4 regions of the Delftia sp. DT-2 genome follow, and region 2 is predicted to be linked to each of the others. Evidence: predicted binding sites of a transcription regulator. Region 2 holds the regulator's gene; each other region holds the start of a gene.
The links. Region 2 encodes LexA, which represses DNA repair genes until DNA is damaged. Its sites were predicted from a motif close to ACTGTATNNNNATACAGT; they were not measured.
Positions count from the first base shown of each region.

Region 1: PO605_RS17770 (VRR-NUC domain-containing protein) is a predicted target of LexA. The motif match lies at 1,312-1,329, and genes of this name have one in related genera.
Region 3: PO605_RS26430 (PA0069 family radical SAM protein) is a predicted target of LexA. The motif match lies at 3,920-3,937, and genes of this name have one in related genera.
Region 4: recA (recombinase RecA) is a predicted target of LexA. The motif match lies at 1,922-1,939, and genes of this name have one in related genera.

Region 1 covers NZ_JAQOTI010000009.1:155,566-160,897, reverse strand. The annotation lists gene PO605_RS30915 (Com family DNA-binding transcriptional regulator) at 1-153, shown strand, start outside; gene PO605_RS17780 (hypothetical protein) at 163-870, shown strand; gene PO605_RS17775 (DUF2191 domain-containing protein) at 946-1,143, opposite strand; gene PO605_RS17770 (VRR-NUC domain-containing protein) at 1,365-3,041, shown strand; gene PO605_RS17765 (helicase C-terminal domain-containing protein) at 3,038-5,332, shown strand, end outside.
Region 2 covers NZ_JAQOTI010000005.1:70,009-75,340, forward strand. The annotation lists gene PO605_RS09765 (asparaginase) at 38-1,045, opposite strand; gene lexA (transcriptional repressor LexA) at 1,144-1,818, shown strand; gene PO605_RS09775 (hypothetical protein) at 1,981-2,388, shown strand; gene PO605_RS09780 (MFS transporter) at 2,472-3,653, opposite strand; gene PO605_RS09785 (AraC family transcriptional regulator) at 3,795-4,676, shown strand; gene PO605_RS09790 (sigma-70 family RNA polymerase sigma factor) at 4,834-5,310, shown strand; gene PO605_RS09795 (FecR domain-containing protein) at 5,315-5,332, shown strand, end outside.
Region 3 covers NZ_JAQOTI010000018.1:89,669-95,000, forward strand. The annotation lists gene PO605_RS26415 (FAD-dependent monooxygenase) at 1-358, opposite strand, end outside; gene PO605_RS26420 (porin) at 414-1,394, opposite strand; gene PO605_RS26425 (LysR family transcriptional regulator) at 1,765-2,697, shown strand; gene PO605_RS26430 (PA0069 family radical SAM protein) at 2,771-3,913, opposite strand; gene rnk (nucleoside diphosphate kinase regulator) at 4,208-4,612, shown strand; gene PO605_RS26440 (acyltransferase family protein) at 4,686-5,332, opposite strand, start outside.
Region 4 covers NZ_JAQOTI010000016.1:50,330-55,661, reverse strand. The annotation lists gene yddG (aromatic amino acid DMT transporter YddG) at 1-109, shown strand, start outside; gene recX (recombination regulator RecX) at 106-585, opposite strand; gene recA (recombinase RecA) at 788-1,891, opposite strand; gene PO605_RS25120 (MarR family winged helix-turn-helix transcriptional regulator) at 2,039-2,539, shown strand; gene PO605_RS25115 (response regulator) at 2,640-3,314, shown strand; gene PO605_RS25110 (sensor histidine kinase) at 3,410-4,906, shown strand; gene PO605_RS25105 (LysR substrate-binding domain-containing protein) at 4,890-5,332, opposite strand, start outside.

The DNA of each region.
Region 1 (5,332 bases), on a different contig from region 2:
AGATGCGCGAACTGCAATCGAAAGCTCGCCATGGGCGTCTTTCAGCTACTGAACATCAAGTGCCCGCGTTGCGGCACGTTGAATTCCCTGAGGGTCCAAGCGAACCCCCCACCCGAGTGCCGCCGAGCGCCTTCGACTCCATCCATTGAATAGGAGGCCTCCATGGCTCAAGTTTCCAAGGTTCTCGTCTCGGATCAGTACATGCCGCCGGACAACATCCAGCAGTACAAAAGCACGACGGGTTTCCCTCTTGTTTACGATTCGCGGCATATCAATCCGCATGCGCTCGTGTTCGACAACACGGGGCGTCCTGCCAATTACAACCCTGCCAACAACCGCCACACCATCGTGATGGATGTGCGCTTCAGCGATGGCTATCTGGCCGCTTGCCACATGGGCATCATTGCCAGGCACAAAGGCTCATACAGTGTGGCGGGTGACAACCGTGGCGGTGCTGTCATTGCGGGCAATTGGGGCTATTCGCCAGGCAGCGTGGCGCTTGAGGAAATTGAGATAACCAACACCAAGGACAACGGTGACTCGCACCATCGTCCGTCCGCTCAATATCCGCGTGGTGCCATCGGCGAGGCCAAGCTCGAGGAACTGCGCTGGTATCGACTGGTGATCGAAAGCATTTCCAAGAACGGCAGCATCGGCCACGCAGTCCGGGCAACGGACAAGAGTACGGGCCAGACCGTATTCAGCCTGCCAACCTTCTGGTCGGATTACTCGGCCAACTATGACTCCCGTGACGCAGGCAAGGTGGTGTTGTTCAGCATCAGTGATCCCAACAAGCCTGCCGCCGGCTTTGTCTATACACGCCTGATCAGCTATTGGTCGGATGCTGACGAGGTGATAGCCAATCCGTAAGTGATCTGAGAGCGGGTCCCAGGGCAGCGTGTGGCCGTATCGCCGCCATGCCCTGGTCCTCCTGGCAGGGGGTGGTCAATACGCATGCTGCCATGCGTTGCGCATCGTGCTGCCTTTGGTGGAAAGCCAGTCTGTAGGCGAGGGCCAGCGATACGCAATCTCCTGGGAATCCGGCATATCGGTTGCCCTGCCGCCAAGTGCTGCGAGGCGTTTGACTGCCTGCACCCTCACGAAAGTTCTGAGGACCTGTTGGAACAGAGCTGCCTCGTCCATGCCTGGCTCCAGCATCTTCAGGGCTTATTCGTACAAGGCATCGTCGATCGTCACGGTGATCCGCATGGCGGGCCCTCTGTCATCAAAACAGATGCAATTCTGGGCTTGCGCCAGCCTGCAGACAAGCGCGCTTCCCTCCGAAGTGGTCACTCCTGTTTTGCTATGATGACTGTATAAAGATACAGTTTTCGAGCGGCCTGGCTGCCCGATCTGCCAGGCCCATGCTCCCTCCCCACCGCTTCTACTACCTGCACAACTTCCAGCGCGCGCTGGACTGGATTGGCCAGCGTTACGGCGATCTGCTGGACGCGCCCGAGCAGGCATTCCTCACCCGTTTCACGCAGCTGCCCCAGCCCTCGCAGGCGCTGATGGTGCGTTTGCTGATGCGGCGCGGGCCCTGGTTTAGGGCCGGCAAGCTGGTGTACGAAGAGATTCCCGGCATTGCCGACGCGGCCGCGCCCCTGCTGGAGCTGGGCTGGCTGGACGCGGACCACCCCATGGCGCTGGAGGAGCTGTTTGCGCTGCACACCAAGCCCGAGCTGCTGCAGCTGTTCGCCGGCGCACCCATCCACTCAGGCCTGCGCAAGGCTGAGCTTTTGCAGGCCCTGCAGCCCCTGCATGAGGCGCCCAGGCCCTATGCGCAGTGGCAGCCCCAGGGTGTCGCAGCCGGCGAATCCGCCTGGCGTGTGATGGTGGGCGCGCTGTGCGAGCGCTTTCGGCTGATGTTCTTCGGCAACCTCTACCAGGACTGGTCGGAATTCGTGCTGGCCGACCTGGGCGTGTTCCGCTACGAGGCCGTGGCCTTCGATGCGGCGTCGCGGGCCTTCCAGTCGCGTGCCGATGTCGATGGCTACCTGGCTCTGCAGGCCTGCCGCGCGGCGCTGGATGAAGGCGTGGAGATCGATGCGCTGCTGCAGCAGGTGGCCGGCTGCGCCAGCGGCAATGCCTGGCTGGAGCAGCGCCGCGCCAAGGTGCTGCTGCGCATAGGCCAGGCTTGCGAGCGCATGCAGGACTGGGAGCGTGCCGAGCAGGCCTATGCGCAAAGCCGCTACCCCGGCGCCCGCCACCGGCGCATGCGTGTGTACGAGCGCATGGAGCGCTTTGCCGATGCCATGGCGCTGGCCCAGGCCGCCCAGGCCCAGCCCGAGAGCGACGAGGAGCTGCAGCGCGTGGCGCGCATGCTGCCGCGCCTGCGCCGCAGCCTGGGGCAGGGCGCGCGCGGGCGTGCGGCGGCGCTGGCGCCCGTGGTGGCGCAGATGCGCATGGACGTGGAGCTGGAGCTGCCGGCGCGGCCCGCATCGGTCGAATACGTGCTGCGCGACCACTGGCACAGCGACGCCGCGCCGGTGTTCTACGTGGAGAACGCGCTCATCAACTCGCTGTTCGGCCTGCTGTGCTGGCCGGCCATCTTCGCGCCGCTGCCGGGCGCCTTCTTCCACCCGTTCCAGAGCGGCCCGGCCGACCTGTCCGCGCCCGACTTCGTGCAGCGCCGCGCAGCCTTGTTCGAGGAATGCCTGGCGCATCTGGACGATGGCACCTGGCGCGAGGTCATCGTGCAGCGCCATGCCGACAAGCAGGGCCTGCAGTCGCCCTTCGTGTTCTGGGGCACGCTGAGCGCGCCCCTGCTGGCGCTGGCGCTGGACTGCATTCCGGCCGCCCACCTCAAGCTGTTCTTTGCGCGGCTGCTGCGCGACGTGCAGGCCAACCGCACGGGCTTTCCCGATCTGGTGCGTTTCTGGCCGGCCGAGCGCCGCTACGAACTGGTCGAGGCCAAGGCCCCCGGCGACAAGCTGCAGGACAACCAGATCCGCTGGCTGCAGTACTGTGCCGAGCACGGCATTCCCGTGCGCGTGTGCCATGTGCAGTGGCGCGGCCAGCCGCTGGGAGAGGCCGCGTGAGCTACACCGTGGCCGTGCGCGCGCTGTGCGAGTTCACGGCACGCGCGGGCGACCTGGACCTGCGCTTCACGCCCGCGCCCAGCGCGCTGGAGGGCATGGCCGGCCACAGCCTGGTGCAGTCGCGCAGGGGCAAGGACTACGAGACCGAGATCAGTCTGGCCGGTGAATACGGCGACCTGCGCGTGCGCGGCCGTGCCGACGGCTTCGACGCCGGGGCTGGCCAGCTCGAGGAAATCAAGACCTACCGGGGCCAGATCGAGGGCGTGCGCGCCCACCACCGGGCACTGCACTGGGCCCAGGCGCGCATCTACGCCCATCTGCTGTGCCAGGCGCGCGGCCTGCAGCGGCTGCGCGTGGCCCTGGTGTATTTCAACGTGGGCAACTCGGAGGAGACCGTGCTGGTGCAGGAGGAAGACGCGGCCACGCTGCGCGCCTTCTTCGAGCAGCAATGCGCGCTGTTCCTGGACTGGGCGCGCAGCGAGGCCGCCCACCGCGCGGCGCGCGAGGCGGCGCTGGCCGCGCTGCGCTTTCCCATGCAGGGCTTTCGCGCGGGCCAGCGCGAGCTGGCCGTGGCCGTCTACCGCGTGGCGCGCGCGCAGCAGGGCGGCCAATGCCTGATGGCGCAGGCGCCCACGGGCATCGGCAAGACGCTGGGCACCATCTTCCCCATGCTCAAGGCCATGCCGGACCAGGGCCTGGACCGCCTGTTCTTCCTCACGGCCAAGGGCACGGGCCATGGCCTGGCGCTGCAGGCGCTGGCCAGCGTGAACCGGCAGATTGCCGAGCAGCACCAGCCACCGCCGCAGGAACCGGCAGCGCCGCAACCTCTGCCCTCGCCACCCGCGCCACCCGCAAGGCTGCGCGTGCTCGCCATCCTGGCGCGCGACAAGGCCTGCGAGCATCCCGACAAGGCCTGCCACGGCGACTCCTGCCCGCTGGCGCGCGGCTTCTTCGACCGGCTGCCCGCCGCGCGCGCCGCCGCGCTGCAGCAGGCGCCCTGGGACCCGCCTGCCGTGCGTGCCGTGGCGCTTGCGCACGACATCTGCCCCTACTACCTGGCCCAGGAACTGGTGCGCTGGAGCGACGTGGTCGTGGCCGACTACCACTACTTCTACGACAGCGCCGCCATGCTGTACGCGCTCACCCAGGCCCAGCAATGGAAGGTGGGCGTGCTGGTGGACGAGGCCCACAACCTGCTCGAGCGCGCGCGCCGCATGTACACGGCCGAGCTGTCGCAGTTCGCCCTGGCGGCCGCCCGCAAGTCGGCCACCGGTGCCGTGCGCAAGGCGCTGGACCGGCTCAGCCGCAGCTGGAGCGCGCTGAACAGGGAACAGACCGCCAGCTACCAGGCCCATGAGGAAGTGCCCGCAGGCCTGCTGGGCGCCGTGCAGCGCGCCGTGGCCGCCATCGCCGACGCCAATGCCGACAGCCCCATGCTGCCCGGCGACCCCGTGCTGGACTTCTACTGGGAGGCGCTGCAGTTCATGGCGCTGGCCGAGCAGTTCGGCGGCCATGCGCTGTTCGATGTCCACCTGCTGCCCGGGCGCCCAGGCCCCCGTCGCGCGCCGGCCTCCACGCTGTGCATACGCTGCGTGGTGCCCGCGCCCCACCTGGCGGCACGCCATGCGGCGGCCCATGCCTCGGTGCTGTTCTCGGGCACGCTGAGCCCGCCGCACTTCTACCGCGACATCCTGGGCCTGCCCGAAGGCACGCACTGGCTGGAGGCCGACTCGCCCTTCCAGGCCGACCAGCTCGATGTGCAGGTGGCCGGCCACATCTCCACGCGCTACCGCGACCGCGACCGTTCGCTGCGGCCCATCGCCGACCTCGTGGCCGCGCAGTACGCGCGCCGGCCCGGCAACTACCTGTGCTTTTTCAGCAGCTTCGACTACCTGCAGCGCGTGGCCGAATGCCTGCAGCGCGCCCATCCCGATCTGCCCGTCTGGCTGCAGACCCCGTCCATGGACGAGGAAGGCCGCGCGGCCTTCCTGGCGCGCTTCACCGAGGCCGGGCAGGGCGTGGGCTTTGCCGTGCTGGGCGGGGCGTTCTCCGAGGGCGTGGATCTGCCCGGCGAGCGCCTCATCGGCGCCTTCGTGGCCACGCTGGGCCTGCCCCAGGTCAATCCCGTGAACGAAGAGATGAAGCGCGCCATGGACCGCCAGTTCGGCGCGGACAAGGGCTATGACTACAGCTATCTCTACCCGGGGCTGCGCAAGGTGGTCCAGGCCGCAGGCCGCGTCATCCGCAGCGAGCGCGACCGCGGCGTGGTCTTTCTCATCGACGACCGCTAT
Region 2 (5,332 bases):
CCCGCCTGCATCTGAAGCGCCGGCGACGCCCGGAGGATCAGTCGCGCGGCTGCGCGGCCAGCGCCAGCATCATGGCAATCCGCGCCTTGGCCACGGGCAGTTGGACCAGATCGGCCTCTGCGGGGTCCGTGCCAAGCCCCGAGGCAACGGGCAGGCCTTCGGCGCAGCGCGTGCCCCGCCAGATCCAGACGCCTTTGTCGCGCGCACGCAGCAAGGCCGCTTCCATGCTTTCGTGAACGGTCGCATTGCCCGTGCCGGCCACCACGATGCCGCGCACGCCTGCGGCCACCAGCGCATCCACGCCGCAGGCACGCGCCAGGGCACTGCTGAACACCACCTCGACCCAGGGCAGCTCATCCAGCGCCAGCAGGTCAGACAGAGCGGGAGCGGAAGTCACCATCCGCGCAACGGGGGCAACCGGCGTGACCGGCGTGACCGGCGTGACCGGCGCATCATGCACCAGCCAGCGCACGCGCCCTTCCTCCACCAGGGCCTGCGGGCCACCTTCCATGGAGCGCATGGCCTGCAGTCGGTAAGGGTGGACTTTTTGCACCTGGGCCGCCGCATGTACTTCGCCGCCGGCCACCACCCACACACCGCTGCGCCCGCCGCTGGCGGCCACGGTCACGGCATCGCGCAGATTCTGCGGTCCGTCGGCCAGCAGGGCCGTGGCCGGGCGCATGGCGCAAGTGAGCACTATGGGCTTGGCGGCAGGCAGCAGGCTGTGCAGCAGCCAGGCCGTCTCTTCCAGCGTGTCCGTTCCATGCGTGATCACCACGGCGCGTGTGTCCGCATCCTCCAGCGCCTGCGTGCAGGCACGCAGCAACGCGCGCCACACGGGCCAGTCCATATCCTTGCTGTCCACCTGCGCGATCTGCTGCGTCTGCACAGGCCCCAGCGCCTGCTGCTCCAGATCCGGCACGGCATCGAGCAGCGACTGCACCGTGATCTGTCCGGCCTTGTATCCCACTGCCTGCGACTGCGAATCCGCCCGGCCGGCGATGGTGCCGCCCGTGCCAAGAATCACCAACTTTGACTGCCCCACTTGCACCTCTTGGAAAACTGGTTAAAAATACAGATACTGTATAAATCATCAGATGACTTCTCTGCCTGCCATCTGAATTCAAGGACCGGACGCACGCCATGCTCGACCATCCCAAGCTCACCGCCCGCCAGCAACAGATCCTGGACCTGATCCAGGCCGCCATCTCCCGCACGGGCGCGCCCCCCACCCGCGCGGAAATCGCCAACACGCTGGGCTTCAAGTCCGCCAACGCAGCAGAGGAACATCTGCAGGCCCTGGCCCGCAAAGGCGTGATCGAACTGGTCAGCGGCACCTCCCGCGGCATTCGCCTGCGTACCGACACCGTGCGCAACATCAATGCCGCACGCGGCACCAGCTTCGGGCTGCCGCTGTCGGCCCTGGCGCCGCTGATGCTGCCGCTGGTGGGCCGCGTTGCGGCGGGCTCGCCCATTCTCGCCCAGGAACATATCGACCAGACCTATTCCGTCGAACCCAGCCTGTTCCAGGTCCGCCCGGACTATCTGCTGCGCGTGCGCGGCATGTCCATGCGCGACGCGGGCATCATGGACGGCGATCTGCTGGCCGTGCAGTCCGCGCATGAAGCCCGCAACGGGCAGATCGTCGTGGCACGCCTGGGAGATGAAGTCACCGTCAAGCGCCTGCGCCGCACCACGCAGGGCGTGGAGCTCCTGCCGGAAAACCCCGATTACCCGGTGATCCGCGTCGCTCCCGAAGAGGCCTTTGCCATTGAAGGCCTGGCCGTGGGGCTGATCCGCAACAGCATGTCCATGTAAGCCGGACGGGCAGCCCTGCACGGGTTGCCCCCCCCTATTTCATGCACCGCCCAGGTGGTAGGCGCGAAGCCTTGCAGCTTCGCCCTGGGCGGAGCTTTGCCCGCAAACCGCAATCCTGCCTGTGTCCATGCCTCTTTGAAATACGCCAACAGGAGTCGTCACATGGGATTCGCTCTGCCAACACTGTCTTCTCTGTCCTTCCTGCGCCTGGCACAGGGCATTCGCCTGCCCGCCGCCGCCATGGAGCCCGCCATGCGCACCATCCAGCCCGAATCGCCTGTGCAATCCGAGCAGGCGACCATCCTGTCCTTCAGCAAGGCCCGCCGCCGCAGCCAGCAACGGCGCAGCAAGTCAGCACGGCTGCCAGAACACAGGGATGCGCAGCTGCTGCTGCCCCTGCAACCCGAACTGCCCTCCCTTCCGGCAGATCAGGCCCTGCCTTCGGGTCTGCGCATCATCCAGCGCTCGCCGCAGGAGCAGCCCGAATGCCTGTTCATCTCGGGCCGCATGGCCGATGTCTGTGCCGCCCTGGAACGCATGGAAGCGCACGGCGCGCAGACACCGGCCTGAGGTCGCCCTGAGACCAACCCGTCCACCCGGTCTGCGAGAGCCCGGGCCTGTCTCTTGCCTTGCCCAGCGGCAGGGGCTGCGCATCAGGCCCTGACAGCCGCCGGTGCAGCACTCCCCTCGCTGCGCCGATTGCGCATGCACCACGCCTGCGCCGCGGCAACGCACAGAATGCACAGCACGACGCTCAACGAAAAACGCAGTCCGCGCGCATCGGACAGCATGCCGAACAACGGCGCCACCATGCCGCCTATCGACATGGCCAGCCCCAGGGTCAGCCCGCTGGCCGTGGCCTGGTTGCGCGGCAGATAGTCCTGGGCCAGCGTGACCTGGGCGGCAAACGGAAGAAACATGCACACGCCCAGGGCCATGGTGCAGGCCAGCGCCATCCATGGCGTGGAGGCCAGGGCCAGGGCCGCCAGAGCAGGCAATGCCAGCAGGTAGCCGGCGCGGATGGCCTGCATGCGCCCCCGGCGATCTGCAAGCGTGCCCCCCAGCAAAGTGCCCACCGCCGCAGCGGCTGTGAATGAGGTCAGCGTGGCCGCTCCCATGAAGTCCGAGCCGCCCAGCTCGCGCGTCACGAACATGGGCAGGGTGGACAGCACCGTCACATAGGGAATCGACCAGCAGACGATGACCCCGCACAGCAGGAAGAAGGCGCGCCAGTGGTTGGCCGGCAATTCGCCCTGAGCCACGGCCGGGCGCCGGGTGGCGCAATGGTCCTTGGCTCCATCCCGCCAGGTACAGGCATACCAGAGCACCAGCATGGCCGCTGCAGGCAGGGCCAGCATCCAGCTGCGGTGCAAGGCGCCTGCGCCCACCACGGCCGCAGCCAGCATGGGAGCGAACGATGCCCCCGCCGTTCCGCCCACCGAAAATACGCTCATCGCCTTCTGCGAGCTGCCGCCCGCCATGCGGGCCGCCACCGTTGCGGACGGATGGTAGGCCGCGATCCCCAGGCCGCACAGCACGGCAGCCAACCAGCTGACCCAGTAGTCCGGGCTCATGCCCACCAGGGCCAGGCCCAGGGCGGCCACCACAAAGCCGGCCGGCACCATCCAGGGCCGTGGCGACCGGTCGGCATACAGGCCGAACAGCGGCTGGACCATGCTCGACAGGCCCGTGGCCGCCAGCATCAGGCCGCTGGCTTCCGTATAGCTGTAGCCGCGCTCCAGCACCATGAAGGGCAACAGCGCAGGAACCAGTCCCTGGTAGAGGTCGTTGATGGCATGCGTGCCCGTAAGCAGCCCCAGACGTGCGCGGTTCATGCCCTGCCTCCTGTCACGTCCGTCATTCTCGAAAGGGAAATCATCTCCATACCTGCCACTTTCCTGCGGATTGAAAGTGGGTCATCGTAGAAAGTGCATGATCTGCATTCCTGCTACGAAGCAACAACAATCGTCGAGAAAATGACAACCCGGCAAAGTGGCCCACTTTCCCATGCCCGCACCCGCGCCTGCCTGGATGACGTGCCTGCGGCCGCTCCATTGCCCCCGCACGGCGAGCACACGGCCCGCCCGGTCGTGGCCTTTGCCACAGACATGGCGGCCGGCGCGGCCATCGCACCGCATGCCCACCGCCGCGGCCAGCTGCTGCATGCCACCGAGGGAGTGATGCTGATCCGCGCGGATTCGGGCAGTTGGGTCGTCCCCCCGGGATGCGCCGTCTGGGTTCCACCACAGGCCCTGCACGCCATCCACATGGCCGCCGGCCCCGTGGCCATGCGCACCGTGTTCGTGGAGCCGGGGCTGCGGCCCGGCCTGTGGCAAGACTGCCGAGTGATGCAGGTCACGCCCCTGCTGCGCGAACTCGTGCTGGAGGCCATCGAGCTGCCCATGGACTACCCGCTGGGCGGCAGGGAGGAGCGTGTCATGCAGTTGATCCTCGACGAAATGGAGCGCGCCCGCGCCCTGTCCTTGCACGTGCCCATGCCCCGGCATGGCGCCCTGGCCGCCTGCTGCCGCAGCTTTGTGGACGACCCATCGCAGGACGCCGGCCTGGCCAGTTGGGCACAGCGGCTGCACATGCATCCCCGCACGCTGGCACGCCTGTTCCTGCGCGAGACCGGCATGAACTTCGGCGCATGGTGCCGCCAGGCCCGTCTTCTGCTCAGCCTGCCCCGGCTGGCCGCTGGCGCCTCGGTCCTGGAAGTGGCGCTCTCCCATGGATACGACAGTCCCAGCGCCTTCACTGCCGTCTTCCGGCGCAGCTTTGGCGCTCCGCCCAGCGCCTACCAGCGCAATCGCCCGGCGCAGGGCCGGCGTGGAAGTTCCGCCAGCATCTCCCTGTAGCGCACATGCAACAGAAAGATACCCAGTCCTCAGGAGTAAAGCTCGCGTGAAAGATAATTGATAAGCATTCTTATTATCTTTTGCAACCGAAACCGACACGTTGCCCACCTCGGCTTCTACGCCCGGCCTCCCCGCTTCTTTCGCACAAGCCCTCTCCGTGCACAGCCTCTACCAGAATCACCATCCCTGGCTGGAAAGCCTGCTGCGCAAGCGCCTGGGCAACCGTGACGATGCGGCCGACCTGGCCCAGGACACCTTCGTGCGCCTGCTGCGCTCGCCAGTGCCGCAGCAGGACATCCGCGAGCCCAGGCGCTACCTGGCCACCATCGCCCGCGGCCTGGTCACCGACTTGTTTCGCCGCCGCACGCTGGAGCAGTCCTATCTGGACTATCTTGCCCAGCTGCCGCAGTCGCTGGCGCCTTCGCCCGAGGAGCAGGCCATCGTCCAGCAGACCCTGCTCGACGTGGACCGCATGCTCCAGGGCCTTGCACCCAAGGTGCGCGAAGCCTTCGTCCTGTCCCATTTCGAGGAACTGAGCTACCCCGAGATCGCCGAGCGCCTGGGCGTGTCGCTGCGCACCGTCAGCAACTACCTGACCCGGGCGATGGAGCATTGCTGCCTGGTCCTGGCATAGCCACATGGGCGAGGGATCTTTG
Region 3 (5,332 bases), on a different contig from region 2:
CCCGGCGGATCTGCGCCCCGCACTCTTGCGCCCACGCCCAAAGAAGATCCTCGGTCATGTTCTGGGGCAGGCCCAGCGTGAAGCCGAAGCGCGTGTGCAGATGGCGCCATTCGATGGGATGAAAGCCCGCCCAAATGTGCGATGGCCGGAACGGATAGTCCACGATCTCACGGGTCTTGCGGATGAATCGGTCCGCAATCCCCCGCGCGTCGAACAACTCCAGCACCCGGGGCAACAGGGTGCCCGCACGCGACTGCACGCCCTGCGTGCGCCTTTCCAGCACCAGCGTGCGCGCGCCGGCCCCCGCCAGTTCGGCCGCCATGGTCAGCCCCGACGGGCCCGCTCCCACCACAATCACATCCCACTGCATCGCATCGCCCCCATTCACATCGAAAAACCTGTGACCCACCGGCCTAGAAGGCGTGCGTCACGCCCACTTCCAGCGCCAGTTGGCGCCGCCCCGAGGCCGGAGCCTGATTGCGCATCACGGCCTTTTGCCCCTCCCCGGCCTGCTGCACCACGCCCAGCACATACAGGCTGGTTCGCCGCGACAGCGCGTAGTCGGCATGGGCGTGCGCCTGGCTCCAGCGGTAGGAGGCCAGCCGCGTGAACGCATAGCCGCCGCCCACGCGCAGCGCCGGCGTCACATATTTGTAGAAGCCCAGATCCAGGGTCTGCGCCCGCTCACGCCGGCCCAGGGCCGACAGGCGCGTATGGCTGTAGTTGCCCATCCAGCGCCAGCCATCGCGGGTGTAGGCCAGGCCCGCCGTACCGGTCTCCTGGTCCTGGGAGATCGCTGTGGCCGGCGCCTGGCTGAAGTCCTGGCCGTACAGCCGCGGCACGCCCAGCCTCAGCCCGGGCGCGTAGGGAACGCCCTTGACCGATTCCCAGATGGCCACCGCCTGCAAGGGGCCATCGCTGTAGCCCAGTTGGGCGCCCACCACTCGCCCCGTGTGGGTGGCTGAATCCCGCTCCGCCGCGCCGTACATCGCGCCGAACTGCCAGCCGCCGCGCACGGGGGACTTGTACTTGAGCGTGTTGTTCAGTGCCGTGCCCACCGTGCGGTCCAGATTGCCTGGATGGGTGGCCAGCAGCGAGGTGAACCGCTCCGAGGTGAAGGGCACGGCGTCGGCCAAAAGGTCGTACATCGCCCCCATCGTGAAGCTTCCCCAGGTGGCCGAAGTCAGGCCCACATAGCTCTCCAGTGGCGCCATGGTCCCCGTATCGGTGAATACGTACTGGCTCCAGCGGAAGATGGCCGACAGACCGCCTCCCAACGACTCGCGCCCCGACAGCGCGATGGAGGGCGCCGCATGGGTGCCCGTCTGCTGCAACTTGCCGCCACCGTCCGAATCCCGGGTATAGAGCACGCCGGCGCCCAACAGGCCCGACAAGGACAGGCTCGATGTCAATGGCTGCCCCTGGGTTTGGGTTTGGGTTTGGGCTTGGGTTTGGGTTTGGGTTTGGGCCTGCGTCACCGGCTGGGACTGGGCAGCTACCGGCAGCCCCGTGCCGGCGCCGCACAGGCCCGCCATCAGGCACAGGCCGCTGCGCACGCGAGCGTCAGGGAAAAGAGGGCGTGGTCCATCGCCCGATTCGCGTCGTGTAGGCAATCCGAACATGTATGTCTCCGAAATGGATGCGCCCTGCATGGAAGCGCCTGTGGTTTTGCGGGTCCGGAGCGGATGATCGACCTCGGGAAGACATACGTAAAATTTATTGTTTAAATTCAATCCATTTGCACAGCAAATACGGAGACGCGCCATGCGCTTTCACAAGCTCGACCTGAACCTGCTGGTTGTCCTCGACGCCCTGTTGGCCACGCACAGCGTGAGCAAGTCCGCCGAGCGGCTTTTCCTGAGCCAGCCCGCGACCAGCCTTGCGCTGGGGCGGCTGCGCGACTACTTCAAGGACGAGCTGCTGGTTTCAGTGGGCAAGACCCTGGTGCCCACGCCGCTGGCCAACGAGCTGGCCAAGCCCGTGCGCGACGTGCTGCTGCAGATCCAGACCATCGCGCATGCCCGGCCCTCCTTCGATCCGGCCACCTCGCAGCGGCGCTTCACCATAGAGTCCTCCGACTACGTGATCAGCGTGCTGCTGACACAGGTGGTGCGACGGGCCGCCACCCTGGCGCCGCTGATGCAGTTCGACCTGCGCGCCATCAGCCCGCAGACGCCCGAACATCTGGACAGCGGAGAGGCCGAGCTGCTGATCGCCCCCGAATTCGCGAAAGTGGCAGGCCACCCCTTCGAGCCTTTGTTCGAAGATGGCTTCTCCTGCCTCGTCTGCGCGGACAGCCCGCTACTCGACGGCCCGCTGACGCCGGCACGGTATTTCGATGCGGCCCACATCGGCGTGGAATGGGGTGGCGGCAGGCGCACCACGTTCGACGCGCGGCTGATGTCCACCGGCAAGCGCAGCCGCCGCCAGGAAGTGATCGCCCCCAACTTCACCCTGCTGCCGGAGCTGCTCGTGGGCACGCAGCGCATTGCCACACTGCCCACTCGCCTGGCGCAGCACATGGCGCGGCGCTTTGCGCTGCAGGTGCTGCAGTGCCCGGTGGAGATTCCCCGGTTCACGGAATTGTTGCAATGGCACAAGCACCAGGAGCGAGATCCGGCCATCGCCTGGCTGCGTTCCCTGATCCGCGATGCCGGCGCCAGCCTGGACCGGCTCGCCCCGGGCGTGGGACATTGAGCTGGTGTGGGCTGTGGCATGGTGGGCTTGCGCTCGCCACTGGCAGCCGCCCTGCACGCTCAAAAGGGCCGTTTCAGAACAGGCTGCGCTGCGGCAGCAAAAGCGACGGGTGGTAGAGGCTGCAATCGAGCCGCAGCGGCTCGCGGTTGAATCCATGCCGACGGCAGGCCAGGGCAAAGCGCTGGCGCAGCAGCTCGGCCCAGTGGCCAGTACCTTTCATGCGCTGGCCGAACTCGGCGTTGTACACGCGGCCGGCCTCGCGCTGCTCGCCCTGGATGCCGTGCAGGTCGCGCACGCGCTCCATCACGCGGCGGGCGCGGTCGGGGTAGTGCACCTGCAGCCATTGCTCGAACAGCGGCGCCACTTCCCAGGGCAGTCGCAGCACGGCATAGAAGGCGTGGCGCGCGCCTGCGCCGGCGGCCGCCTCCAGCACCTTCTCCAGGTCTTCGTTGATGAAGGGAATCTGCGGTGCCAGGCTCACGCCCACGGGCACGCCCGCCTCGGTCAGCGCGCGGATGCTGCGCAGCCGGCGGTGCGGCGCGGCGGCGCGCGGCTCCAGGTGGCGGGCCAGGTCGGCATCCAGCGTGGTCAGCGTGATGTGCACCGAGGCCAGGCCCTGGCGCGCCAGCGGGGCCAGCAGGTCCAGGTCACGCTCCACCCCGCTGCCCTTGGTGACGATGGAAAACGGGTGGCGCGCCTCGGCCAGCACTTCGATGAGGCGGCGCGTCAGCCCCAGTTCGCGCTCCACGGGCTGGTAGCAGTCGGTGACCGAGCCCAGCATCACGGGCGCGGCCACATGGCTGGCGCGCGACAGCTCGGCGCGCAGCAGCTCGGGCAGGTTCTGCTTGGCGATGAGCCGGGTCTCGAAGTCCAGCCCTGGCGACCAGCCCAGGTAGCTGTGCGTGGGCCGGGCATAGCAATAGATGCAGCCATGCTCGCAGCCCCGGTAGGGATTGAGCCCCATGTGAAACGGCAGGTCGGGCGACTGGTGGCGGCTCAGCGCCGAGCGGGCCTGCTCCCAGCGCAGTTCGGTGCGCAGCGCAGCGGCTTCCTCGCCTTCGGCCGGCGCCTCAAGGCTGCCCCAGCCGTCGTCAAACGCCTCGCGCGGGTCGGTGGTGAAGCGGTGGGCCAGTTGGCTGGCTGCGCCCCGGCCCTTGATGGCGTGCAGGGGCACCCGGGCCGTGTCGTGATGAGGCGTGGGAGGACTGGGAAGCATGGAGAAACTGTATAAAAATACAGCCATACCGCCAAGCACTCCCCGCATGCCTGCAGTTGCGAAGTGGGTTTTGCCGGCTTGGCAAGTGCCCACGCCAATCCGCACCGCACCGTGCGGGTTCGCTTGGCAGAACCCACACGGGCCTGCACAATGGGCCTATCGCACCAACTTGGTGCTTTTCTCTTTTCTGAAGATGCCTTGGCCCGGACAACCGCGTTGCCCGGGCTTTTGTCCGTTTGGGCGCCGCTGCCCTTCACTGCAGCCACGGCGCAAGCACACAAGGGAGCCAACACCATGGAGCGCAAGCCCCACATCATTCTTTCGTCCCTGGACCTGGAACGCATCGAGGCCCTGCTGGACAAGCAGCCCGCCTTTCCCGGCCGCGAGGCGCTCGAGGCCGAGCTGGACCGCGCCGACGTGCTCGAGCCCAAGGAAATGCCGCCCAACGTGGTGACCATGAACTCCACCGTGCGCTTCACGCTGCTGGAGTCGGGCAAGTCCAATACGCTGACCCTGGTCTATCCCAAGGAGATGGACGGCAGCGCCGACAAGGTGTCGGTCTTCGCGCCCGTGGGCATTGCCCTGCTGGGCCTGAGCGTGGGCGACCAGTCGCGCATGGCCGGCCCCTCGGGCCAGGTCACCGTGCGCGTGGATGCCATCGAGTTCCAGCCGGAAAGCGCAGGCGAGCTGCACCGTTGAACGCCGACCGGCGTGAAGCGAAAAAGGCAGCCAACCGGCTGCCTTTTTTGTTTACGGACTGATGCACAGCGCCTCAGCGCAGGCCTGCCAGAAACGCCGCGATCAGGCCGGTGCCCACCAGGCCCGCCTGCCAGCGCAGCGCCATGTGCCAGCTGGGAACGTGGCGCTCCACGCGCTCGTACAGCAGGTGGCCGGCCGCAATCGACAGCGCAAAGGCCGTGCACATGCCCAGCAGGGCGGCGGGAATGGAATGTGGCCAGAAATGGCTTTCCACGGCATTGACCAGCAGGCAGACCGAGAAGTGCACGAGAAACACCGAGTACGAAATCTTGCCCAGCCGGCGCAGCGGCGCCCAGCCTTGTGCCTGCGCAAACGCGGGGCTGCGCATGGCCACGACCAGGGCCAGCGCCGTGGCACCGGCCAGCGCGATGCGGTCGCGCCACTCCACTGCCAGCGCCGCCACGACCAGGGCCGCGATCAGCAGGGACCAGCTCCAGGCCGTCGAGGACTGGTCCGCATGCGCGGCCCAGTAGGCCAGCATGCCCAGGCCGTAGGCGCCAAAGAAGTACGGAGCCCACACATCCCATTGCGCATCCAGATTGAAGCCCAGCAGCGAAGCCGCCACGCCGATCACCACCAGCGCCTGCGCCACGCTCAGCGCCCAGGGCCAGCAGCGTGACAGGGCGTCGCCGCCAAAGCGGCGGCGCAGCAAGGCACCGC
Region 4 (5,332 bases), on a different contig from region 2:
GGCCAGTGCCTGGCTGCAGGTGCAGCCGGGCTGGGGCTTCTGGCAGGGCGTGGCGCTGGTGACCGTGGGGTCGCTGGTGTGCTGGGGCGCAACCCGGCGCGTGGATTAGTTGCCTTCGTCTGCAGCTCCGTCATCCCAGTCTTCGCTGCGCCCGCGCAGCACCTTGCTCGCTATTTCTCCGCCAAAGCCGCGCGCGGCCAGAAAGCGCATCTGCTTGAGGCGTTCCTGCGGGGTGGCCGGCGGTGAGCCGAAGCGCTGGCGCCATACGGCATGGGCGCGCTGCAGTTCGGTGGCGCGCAATTGTTCTGCGGCGGCGCGCACCAGGCCATCGTCCAGCCCCTTGCTGCGCAGCTCCTGCACCACGCGCGATGTGCCAAAGCGCGCGGCCTTGCGATGCAGCACGGACTCGGCCACGCGCTCGGCGCTGATGAAGCCGCGCTGCTCCAGCGCGTCGAGCATGGCGCCCAGGTCCTCGCCTTCCTCCACATGGGGGGCGAGCTTGCGTTCCAGCTCCAGCCGTGAATGTTCGCGCTGGCCCAGCAGCTTGAGCGCCCGGCCCTTGAGCGACAGCTTGGCGAATCCCATGCGGCAATGTCTCCTGAATCATCCCGAATAAAAAAGGCCCCCACGCTCCCCTTGCTGCGCAAGGTCCGCTGCCTCCCAAGGGGGCCGCTTTTTTGCCTTGGGGCGTCCCGGCGATAAAAAAGGCGCAGACGTGAGCCTGCGCCAAGATGGCAAACACAGTGTGTGCAGGCGCGGCGGCGCCTGCTGTGAGGGGTCTGGGCGCTCAGGCTTCGATCACGCCGTCCTTGTCGGCCTTGGCCTTGGCGCCCTTGGCGGCCTTGGCTTCGGGGGCATCGCCGCCGGCCGTGGGCAGCAGGGCAATGCCCAGGCTGTCGCGCACCTTGTTCTCGATCTCCACGGCCAGGCCGCTGTTCTCGCGCAGGAATTCGCGGGCGTTGTCGCGACCCTGGCCGATCTTTTCGCCGTTGTAGGCGTACCAGGCCCCCGACTTGTCGAGGATCTTGGCGTTGACGCCCATGTCCAGGATTTCACCTTCGCGCGAGATGCCTTCGCCGAAGAGGATGTCGAACTCGGCGGTCTTGAACGGGGGCGAGACCTTGTTCTTGACGACCTTGACCTTGGTTTCGTTGCCGATGGCTTCGTCGCCCTTCTTGATGGTGCCGGTGCGGCGGATGTCCAGGCGGACCGAGGCGTAGAACTTCAGCGCATTGCCGCCCGTGGTGGTTTCGGGGCTGCCGAACATCACGCCGATCTTCATGCGGATCTGGTTGATGAAGATGACCATGCAATTGGTCTTCTTGATGGTGGAGGTCAGCTTGCGCAGCGCCTGGCTCATCAGGCGGGCCTGCAGGCCGGGCAGCTGGTCGCCCATCTCGCCTTCGATTTCGGCGCGCGGTGTCAGTGCGGCCACCGAGTCCACGACGATCATGTCCACGGCGCCCGAGCGCACCAGGCTGTCCACGATTTCCAGGGCCTGCTCGCCGGTGTCGGGCTGGCTGATCAGCACTTCGTTGAGGTTCACGCCCAGCTTCTGGGCATAGCTGGTGTCCAGCGCGTGTTCTGCGTCGATGAAGGCGCAGGTGCCACCCTGCTTTTGCATTTCGGCGATGACCTGCAGCGTCAGCGTGGTCTTGCCCGAGGATTCAGGGCCGTAGATCTCGATCACGCGGCCACGGGGCAGGCCGCCCACACCCAGGGCGATGTCCAGGCCCAGCGAGCCGGTGGAGACGACCTGGATGTCCTGGATGGCTTCGCCTTCACCCAGGCGCATGATCGTGCCCTTGCCGAACTGCTTTTCGATCTGGGCGAGTGCGGCCTGCAGGGCCTTGGCTTTTTCACTGTTGGCGGTGGTGACGGCGGTGTTCATGCGGACTCCTGGGTTGGGTATGGATTCAGCTCTGTATTTGCATTCAGGCTGGATGCTTGAACAGTAGTTTATGGGCTTGCTGTCTTGATTTGTTGGTGTTTTTAGTCAGTTTTCCTGACTTGTTGGATTTGCCTCCACAATGCATCCATGAGTGAGCTTTCCCCCGTCACGCCGCCCGCCGACGCCTGGCGCCAGACCCACCTGGGCCGGTTGCTGGGCCATGCCATGCGGCGGTTCGACGCGCGTGTGCTGCAGCTCATGGCGCGCGATGTGGAGGTGCCGCTGGCACTGTCCAACCTCGCTGCGCGCGACAAGGTGGGGGCGGCCCATATCCACATCACGCGGCATCTGTCGCTGGCTGGCGACCGGCTGACGGACCTGGCAGAGCGCGCAGGCATGACCAAGCAGTCCATGGGCGACCTGGTGGCCCAGTGCGAGGCCTGGGGCCTGGTCACGCGCGAGAGCGACGAGCGCGATGCGCGCGCGCGCCGCATCCGCTTCACGCCAGCGGGCCTGGCCTGGCTGCAGGCTTTCCATGACGCCGTCTCCCAGGCCGAGGCCGAATTCCGCGAGGAAGTCGGCGACGACATCGCCACCGTGGTGGCGCTGGGGCTGGAGGCCTACGCGGGCGGCGGCTCACTCGGGTAAGGTCCCTGCCCGCACTGCGGGGCGCATCCTAGAATCCTGGGAATTAAAGGCGCGCATTTCCAACTCCCAGAGCGCGCCTGCATTACAGGAGACATCCCCCATGCGCATTCTGATTGCCGAAGACGACCAGGTCCTGGCCGATGGCCTGCTGCGCAGCCTGCGCGGCTCGGGCGCCGTGGTCAGCCATGTGGCCAATGGCAGCGAGGCCGACACCGCGCTGATGACCAGCAGCGAATTCGATTTGCTGATCCTGGACCTGGGCCTGCCCAAGATGCACGGTCTCGAAGTGCTCAAGAAGCTGCGCGGCCGCGGCGATGCGCTGCCGGTGCTCATCCTCACGGCGGCCGACAGCGTGGAAGAGCGCGTGCAGGGGCTGGACTACGGTGCCGACGACTACATGGCCAAGCCGTTTGCGCTGTCCGAGCTGGAGGCGCGCGTGCGCGCCCTCACGCGGCGCGGTATGGGCGGCGCCAGCAGCACCATCAAGCACGGCCCGCTGGTCTACGACCAGGCCGGCCGCGTGGCCACCATCGACGGCAAGATGGTCGAGCTGTCGGCGCGCGAGCTGGGCCTGCTGGAAGTGCTGCTGCAGCGGGCCGGCCGGCTGGTCAGCAAGGACCAGTTGGTCGAGCGCCTGTGCGAGTGGGGCGACGAAGTCAGCAACAACGCCATCGAGGTCTACATCCACCGGCTGCGCAAGAAGATAGAGCGCGGCCCCATCCGCATCGCCACCGTGCGCGGCCTGGGCTACTGCCTTGAGAAGATCGCGTCCTGAGGCCGCAGCCGTGGCTGTCAGGCCCGGGTTGGCTTGCCTGCGCATAGTGGTGGTTGCCGCGGGGCCGTGAACCCGTCGTAAGGGGCTGCCCGCCGATGAAAATCTTCCAGCGTGAACAGCGCTCCCTGTTCGGCGAGATCCTTGACTGGATGCTCACGCCGCTGCTGCTGCTGTGGCCCGTGAGCCTGGCGCTGACCTGGCTGGTGGCCCAGGGCCTGGCCAACAAACCCTTCGACCGCGCGCTGGAATACAACGCCCAGGCGCTGGCCCAGCTGGTGATGGTGCAGCACGGCAAGGTGCTGTTCAACCTGCCGCAGTCGGCCAGCGAGATCCTGCGTGCCGACGAGTCGGACACCGTGTATTTCCAGGTGCTGGGCGTGAAGGGCGAATACCTGGCCGGCGAGCGCGACCTGCCGCCGCCGCCCGAGCCCGACGAGGCTCTGACTGGCGCGGCGCCTCCAGGCTTGCCGTCCGGCGGCACCGTGCAGCTGCGCGATGCGGAATTTCGCGGCATCGATCTGCGCGTGGCCCATGTCTGGGTGCGCATGCCCCTGCCGGGCGAACCGCAGGCCCTGGTTCAGGTGGCCGAGACGCGCGAAAAGCGCAGCGTGCTGGCCACGGAAATCATCAAGGGCGTGATGCTGCCGCAGTTCGTCATCCTGCCGCTGGCCGCGCTGCTGGTGTGGCTGGCGCTGGCGCGCGGCATCAAGCCGCTGCACCGGCTGGAGGAGCGCATCCGCGCGCGCCGGCCCGAGGACCTTTCGCCCATCAACCACAAGGACGTGCCGCTGGAAGTCGTGCCGCTGGTGGATTCGGTCAATGACCTGCTGGGCCGCCTGGGCGACTCGCTGGCCACGCAAAAGCGCTTCCTGGCCGACGCGGCCCACCAGCTCAAGACGCCGCTGGCCGGGCTGCGCATGCAGGCCGAACTGGCCCAGCGCGAAGGCGTGAGTACGGGCGAGCTGCGTCAGTCCCTGGCCCAGATCGCGCGCTCCAGCATCCGTGCCACGCACACCGTCAACCAGTTGCTGGCGCTGGCGCGTGCCGAGAGCGCGGGCCTGGGGCGGGGCCTGGCCATGCAGCCGTGCAACCTGGTGCGCATCGTCACCGACGTGGTGCGCGACTGCCTGCCGCGCGCCATGGACAAGCATGTGGACCTGGGCTATGACGGCGCCGAGTCCTCGGCCGCCGGCGTCTGGCTGCAGGGCAATGCCACGCTGCTGACCGAGCTGGTGCGCAACCTCGTGGACAACGCCATCAACTACACGCCTTCCACCAGCAGCCGGCCGGGCATGGTCACCGTGCGTGTGCTGGCCGATCCTTTTGGTCAGGTCCTGCTGCTGCAGGTGGAGGATTCGGGGCCGGGCGTGCCCGAGGCCGAGCGCGAGCTGGTGTTCCAGCCGTTCTACCGCGTGCTGGGCTCGGAGGCCGATGGCTCGGGCCTGGGCCTGCCCATCGTGCTGGAGATTGCGCGCCAGCATGGCGGCCAGGTGGTGCTGGAAGATGCGCATCCGGGCCAGCAGCCGCCGGGTGCGCGCTTCAGCGTGCGCTTCACGGCACTGCGCTCGCCGCCGCCTAAGCCTGCGGCGTAGGCGGCACCGGTTCCCCATCTGCCGGCGATTCATCGGGGGCCACAGGCGCCACCGCCACCCGTCCGGGCGTCTGCGCTGCATGGTCCACCAACCAGTTGCGGAAGATGCCCAGTGTGCCGTGGTTGGCGCGGTCGGCCGGATAGCACAGCCAGTAGCCCAGGGCACTCTGGTAGCCGTGCTGGGGCAGGGGCTCGTTCACCAGGCCGGCGGCAATCTCGTCCTGCACCAGGCAGCGCGGCACCAGGGCGATGCCCATGCCCGCCATGACGGCGCGGATGATGGTCTGGAACTGGTCGAACTGCGGGCCTGCCAGCGGGCTGATGCCGTGGATGCCGTGGGCCTCGCTCCAGCGCGCCCAGGCGTCGGGAATCGTCACATGGCGCAGCCGCGTGCAGCGCGCCACGTCCTGGGGCGTGGTGATGCGGG